DNA from 2 places in the Porticoccus hydrocarbonoclasticus MCTG13d genome. Region 1 is predicted to be linked to the other one. Evidence: predicted binding sites of a transcription regulator. Region 1 holds the regulator's gene; the other holds the start of a gene.
What was found. Region 1 encodes sigma-54, which starts transcription at its own class of promoters, with help from an activator protein. Its sites were predicted from a motif close to TGGCACANNNNTTGCNNT; they were not measured.
Positions count from the first base shown of each region.

Region 2: U740_RS10350 (PEP-CTERM sorting domain-containing protein) is a predicted target of sigma-54. The motif match lies at 1,491-1,508, and genes of this name have one in related genera.

Region 1 is NZ_JQMM01000001.1:885,135-888,502, reverse strand. Features, by position in the region: gene lptA (lipopolysaccharide transport periplasmic protein LptA) at 1-331, shown strand, start outside; gene lptB (LPS export ABC transporter ATP-binding protein) at 332-1,057, shown strand; gene U740_RS04260 (RNA polymerase factor sigma-54) at 1,182-2,633, shown strand; gene hpf (ribosome hibernation-promoting factor, HPF/YfiA family) at 2,654-2,941, shown strand; gene ptsN (PTS IIA-like nitrogen regulatory protein PtsN) at 2,947-3,368, shown strand, end outside.
Region 2 is NZ_JQMM01000001.1:2,168,543-2,171,910, reverse strand. Features, by position in the region: gene U740_RS10360 (NAD(P)/FAD-dependent oxidoreductase) at 1-710, shown strand, start outside; gene U740_RS10355 (nucleoside deaminase) at 741-1,316, shown strand; gene U740_RS10350 (PEP-CTERM sorting domain-containing protein) at 1,613-2,359, shown strand; gene U740_RS10345 (glycosyltransferase family 2 protein) at 2,686-3,368, shown strand, end outside.

The DNA of each region.
Region 1 (3,368 bases):
CAAAATCCACGCGGACAAGGTCACCGTCTACACGGCAAACAACCAGGTCGTTCGAATTGTCTGCGTGGGAAAGCCTGCCCGCTACCAACAACAACCGAACCCCAACGACAACATGATGTACGCCAAGGGTGACACTATTGAATACCATCTGGCCAGCGACCGTATTGATCTACTGAAAAATGCCAGCGTTGAGCAAAATGGCACCGTTATCACCGGTGAAAAAATCAACTATGACCTGAAGGCAGAGGTAGTCAAGGCGAGCAGTGGCGACAATCCCCGCCAGCGAATCCAAATGGTCATTCCACCCAACAAGCAAAAGGATGCAAACTAAATGGCTATCCTTAAAGCGTCAAACCTGATCAAAAGCTATAAAAGAAGGCCGGTGATTCGCGATGTCTCCCTCACCGTCGAAAGCGGTGCGATCGTGGGATTGCTCGGGCCTAACGGTGCTGGCAAAACCACCTGCTTTTACATGATTGTCGGGCTGGTTCATCAAGATGGCGGTTCTGTTCATATCGATAATGAAGACATCACTTCTCTGTCCATGCACGGCAGGGCTCGAAAAGGGCTTGGCTATCTCCCGCAAGAGGCCTCCATTTTTCGCAAGATGACCGTGGAGAATAATATTCTGGCGATCCTGGAAACCAGAAAAGATCTCGACAAACAACAGCGAGCGAAAAAGCTGGAACAGCTGCTCCAGGAGTTCCATATCAGCCATATCCGCAACACCCTTGGCATGAGTCTCTCGGGAGGAGAGCGTCGCAGAGTGGAAATTGCTCGCGCACTGGCCATTGAGCCAGCCTTTATTCTTCTGGACGAACCCTTTGCCGGGGTCGACCCGATTTCAGTCAACGATATCAAACAGATCATCCGTCATTTACGCGATATAGGTATTGGTGTCCTGATCACAGACCACAACGTACGCGAGACACTCGATATCTGCGAACATGCTTATATCGTTGGTGAAGGACAGGTTATTGCCGAGGGACAGGCCACCGATATTGTCGCCAACCAGCAGGTACGGGATATCTATCTCGGCGAAGACTTTATGCTTTGATGGGACGTACCACCGCGCAGCGATTGTGCAAAGCGGCACACATTTTGCTTGTCTCTCCCCCCGGAGGCAGACTACACTTTCCGTGTGAACATTTTCGTAACAACTCTCTATACGCAGTCATAACATGAAAGCCAGCTTGCAACTGAAAATCGGCCAGCAGCTGACGATGACCCCTCAGCTACAGCAGGCCATCCGCCTGTTGCAATTATCCTCTCTCGACTTGCACCAGGAAATCCAGCAGAACCTCTACGATAACCCACTGCTTGAGCTTGCCGAAGAATCCGAGAACCTGGCCGCAGAAACGGCCACCGGGAAAAATGAAGATATCGACAGTGCAACCCGTGATCTCAACAGCAGTGAATGGGACAGTAAAATACCCACTGACCTGCCAGTCGACGCTAATTGGGACGATATTTACCAACCCAGTACCACCATTAGAAACACCGGTGCGGACACACGGGACTTTGACAGCGTTCACAACGTCACAGAGTCGCTTCAGGACCACCTGATCTGGCAACTTAATCTGACGCCGATGTCTCCCAAGGATTACCTGATCGGTGAAATAATCATCGATTCAATTGATAGCCGGGGCATGCTGACGGCACCGGTTGAAGAAATCTGGGCCGCGCTGGACGACGAAATTGAGCTGGATGAAGTGCTCGCTGTAGTGCACCGCATTCAGCAGTTTGACCCACCTGGTGTTGCAGCCACCAGCCTCGCCGAATGTCTTCTGATCCAGCTGAACCAGTTCTCTCCGGATACACCGCTGATTAACGAGGCCATCCAGCTCGTCACCGACCACCTGGAACTGGTTGGACAGCGCAATTTTCGACAAATGGAAAAAATCACCGGTCTGTCCCACGAGATACTCGAGGGTGCCATCCTGCTAATCCAGACGTTGTCTCCCAACCCCGGTGACGCCATTCGAAACGATGATATCGAGTACGTGGTACCCGATGTTCGGGTCACCAAAGTCGATAATCACTGGAAAGTTTCCCTCAATGAGGACATCACCCCTCGCCTGAGTATCAATCAACAGTACGCCCAGTTGATTCGCAGAGCCGATTCCAGTCAGGACAACACCTTCCTCAAGAATCACCTCCAGGAGGCCAAATGGTTTCTGCGCAGCATGGAAAGCCGCAATGACACCCTGATGCGCGTCACCAGCTGCATCATTGAATTACAACAGGGCTTTCTGGAACAGGGACCCGTGGCGATGAAGCCCATGGTGCTGGCAGATATTGCCGAACGACTGGAACTGCACGAATCCACTATTTCGAGGGTGACCACCCAAAAGTACATCGACACACCGCAGGGTGTTTTTGAACTCAAGTATTTCTTCTCCAGCCACGTCTCGACCGACGCTGGCGGGGAGTGTTCATCAACTGCCATTCGCGCTATGCTGAAAAAAATGGTAAGCGCTGAAAATCCGGGCAAGCCCCTCAGTGACAACAAACTGACAGCACTGCTTCAGGAGATGGGTATTCAGGTTGCCCGACGCACTGTTGCCAAATACCGCGAGGGGATGGGTATCCCCTCTTCCAGCGAAAGAAAACGCTACAACCCCAACACCTAACACCCATTAAGGAGAACCGCATGCAATTGAACATCAGCGGACATCATCTCGATATCACTGATCCGATCAAAGACTATGTCACTACCAAATTATCCAAACTGGAGCGTCACCACGACGGCATCACCAGCACGAATGTGATTCTCTCAGTTGACAAATTGATCCAGAAAGCTGAAGCAACAGTCCATGTCAGCGGCGGTGAATTCTTTGCCGATTCCGAGCATGAAGATCTTTATGCCGCTATCGACATGCTGACCGACAAGCTGGACCGACAGTTGATCAAGCACAAGGAAAAGAACCGCGGTAGATAACACTCATGAAACTGATTGATGTACTCACCCCTGAAAACACCGTTGCCAGCGCCGAGGGCGGTAGCAAAAAAAGGGTACTGGAAAACCTTTCCGTCTTCCTGACAGAACGCATGGAAGGGGTTAACGCAGACGACCTTTACCAGAGCCTGCTGGCAAGAGAGCGATTGGGCAGCACCGGGATAGGAGAAGGTGTTGCCATCCCCCACTGTCGTTTGGCAGGCTGTGAAAAAATTACCGGGGCACTTGTCAAACTGGCTGATGCCGTCGATTTCGATGCCATTGATGGAGAGCCGGTAGATCTGATCTTTGCACTAATCGTACCCGAGGAGCAAAACGACGAACACCTGCAGGTCCTCTCTTCCATTGCCGAATTACTTCAGGACGAAACGGTTCGCAATGCATTGCGGCAGGCCAGCAGTGATCAAGA
Region 2 (3,368 bases), 1.3 Mb from region 1:
ACTGGCGTCGCAATGATGCGCTGGATAACCTCTCGGTTCAGTTCCACAATGCTGGCGCAGTGTTATTTGGTGTGCCGGAATATGTGCCGGCATTGCAGTCGTATATCGACCATTACGGAATTGATGTCAATTACCAGAGTAACCTGGTCTCGGTTAACGGTCCTGCTCAGAAAGCGGTGTTTCGCATTTTGGATACCGAGGGTGTTAGCCAGGACCGGGAAATCAGCTTTGATATGCTTCACGCAGTCCCCCCCCAGCGGGCACCTGCTTTCATCCGCGAATCCAGCCTGGCTAACGAAGCCGGCTGGCTGGATCTAAAGAGCGATACGCTCCGTCATAGCCATCATGAAAATATTTTTGGCCTGGGGGACGTCAGCGGCACAACCAATGCCAAAACCGCCGCTGCCGTTCGCAAGCAGGCACCCGTGGTGGCCGAAAACCTGATCGCCCATCTCAATGGCCAGCCGCTGACGGCTGAATATCTCGGCTATGGATCTTGTCCGCTCACCGTCGAGCGGGGCCGGATTGTCCTCGCTGAATTCGGCTATGGCGGTGAGCTACAGCCGACTTTTCCGACCTGGGTGAATGACGGCACTAAAGCCACCCGGGCAGCCTGGTGGCTAAAGGCAAAACAACTGCCGATGCTCTACTGGCAAGTCATGTTGAAAGGCCATGAATGGCTGGCAAAACCGAAAAAACTGTCGCAATAAAAGTGGGCACAGGAGAGAAGGATACTAACCATGAATGCACTGTTTGACAGCCTTACCCCGGTTACGGATGAGGTGCTCACCGCCGTTGCCCATATGCCGACGGCAAGCTTGCCGGTGCTGATGGATGAAACGTTTTCCCGGCGACTGCGTGATGCCGATTTGATGCGCATTGCGGTATTGCTGGCGAAGAAAAGTGATGACGAGGGCGGCTGCCCCATCGGTGCGGTGATCGTCGATAATGTCACGCGCCGAATCGTTGGGAAGGGCCACAATACGCTGGTGCAGGAGAATCACCCCTACAACCACGGTGAAACTGCGGCGATTCGTGATGCCGGACGGCTGGATTTTAGCCGTACCACTCTGTTCACTTCACTGAGTCCCTGTGACGTTTGTGCCACTTTGCTCCACATGCGCGGTTTTGCCCGAGTGGTGGTGGGCGATGTCAGCAATGCCTCGGGTGCTGAGCGGCTGCTGCGCAGCAAGGGCGTACAGGTGGATATTCTGGAGGACCCGGTGGGTGTTGTACTGTATGCACGTTTTCGGGCCGAGCAACCTGTGCTGGAGTCGGAGGATTGGCTGGGGCTTGCCGCGACTCACAAATGTTGAGGCAGTCGGAACCGAAATAAAGGGGGGATAAAAAAACATCAGCCTCTCGTCCACGTCCTGTTATGTATGGAAGGTATTATTGCAAACAGCTGTGTCAGGTAATTTTACAATGTGGGTGCGAAGAATAACCATAGTGTACGATAACATGCTGTAAATTAAATATTTTTATCCGATTGGCATAATTTATGCATAAAAATACATCGACCACTTGTTTAGCTTTTTTTGGTTGAGCTTTTTGAAAGTACCGCAAGGATTAAAGTGGTGCGGATTAATTAATTGAAACATGGAGAATTAACATGTCATTAGCACTTAGAAGCAAGATTTCCTCTCTTTTGCTGGCGTCGAGCTTACTTTTCGTTGGTGGGAATGCCTCTGCCGCCTTGCTTGATGCCTTTGAGAACGGGGGGTTCGAAGGGTATACAGGAAATACAAATTCATTCAATTCCGATGTCCCGCCCGGCTGGACAACCACTGAAGGGACACCGGATGTGTTTAATGCCAGCACGAATTTCCGAGGCTTTACCTGGAAGGCCAGTAGCACTGGCGGTGATTTTCTACATGGCATTGGCTGGGACGGCAGGGCGGGATCGCCTTACGTCGAAAGTGCTCTGCAGGTTGGTCTGGGTGGATTGGTTATTGGGCAGCAATACGAGATCTCGTTTGAACAGAGTATCAGCCACAGTGATTTTTCTGAAGCCGGAGGCTACTGGGAAATTATCTTTGGAGCGGAATCGCAGAACGCTGCACCGATGGAGTTGCCCACCTTCGGTGAAGCTGCTGACTGGATCTGGCAGACGTTGATCTTTACTGCGACCAGTGAGATTCAGACGCTCGAAGTTGTTGCACACAGCACGTTTGGTGATCGGGCTGACCTGGGCATCGATAGCTTCTTTCTGGGTGACCCTGGAACCAATCCTGATAACCCGGATACGCCCACCGACCCCACTCCTCCAACCGCATTGCCAGTACCGGGTTCTCTTCCATTACTTGGCCTGGGACTGGGTGCACTGCTGTTGGTGGCAAGAAGGCAGCGCCAATCCTGATGGCTACGCTTTGGGTCAGCTATGAAGCGATGACAGCTGGCCCATCGCTGCTTTCTTTGCCGGTACGCTAATGAATACTGGGCTGAGCTTGGCACCTACTCCTTGAGCAAGTCAGGTTTTGCGAAAGGCAAGCGTATAGCAGGTATCTCCATTTATCCTCCCGGATTATCCGGGGGGATCCCTTAATATTATTCACCGACTCTTCGCAAACCTCTGTCCTTAATAAGTAACTGGCTTTTGCCGTATGCTGTTGCCCAGTGGCTAAGCGAGCAGGTCATGGGGTCATTGGCTGAATTCCAATATACTGGGCTTTCACCTGTAGAGAAATGTCCATGAGCGCGAACCCTTTGGTCGATGTGATCATTCCTACCTGCAATCACGGGCCGACGGTTTTGCGAGCCGTAGAAAGTGTTCTTGGTCAGACTTTTCAGAATTTTAGAATAGTGATTGTTGGTGACGGGGTTTCTTCTGAACATGCCGCGCTGATTACACAATTGTGTTCAGGTGATGCAAGGATACAGTTTGTCGCCAACCCGAAGGGGGCCGGCCATGGCGAGGTGCACCGTGCCAGAGTGCTGGAGGATTCCCACGCAACCTTTGTTTGTTATCTTGGCGACGATGACCTGTGGCTTCCGCATCATCTGGAAACGTTGGTGCCTCTTCTTGAAAAATACGATTTCGTGCACACGCTGCATACTGAGGTTGCCATTGACGGAACCATCAGTGCGAATGCAGGCCGCATTGATGACGTCGAGACCCGTAGACGCTTGCGGCTCATATGGAATTACTTCGGTCCGACCTGTGTGGGTCACAGGATGGATGCCTACCGCCGTCTCCCTTTTGGGTGGCGGCCCCGTCCCGACGGTATGCCCAGTGACCTCTATATGTGGCAGCAGTGGATCGCTTTACCTAATTGTCGTTTTTATGCCAGCCCGTATCCCACAACCCTCCATTTTGCGAGCCCATCCCGCCAAGATATGTCTTTGGGTGAGCGATGTGCAGAGCTCGA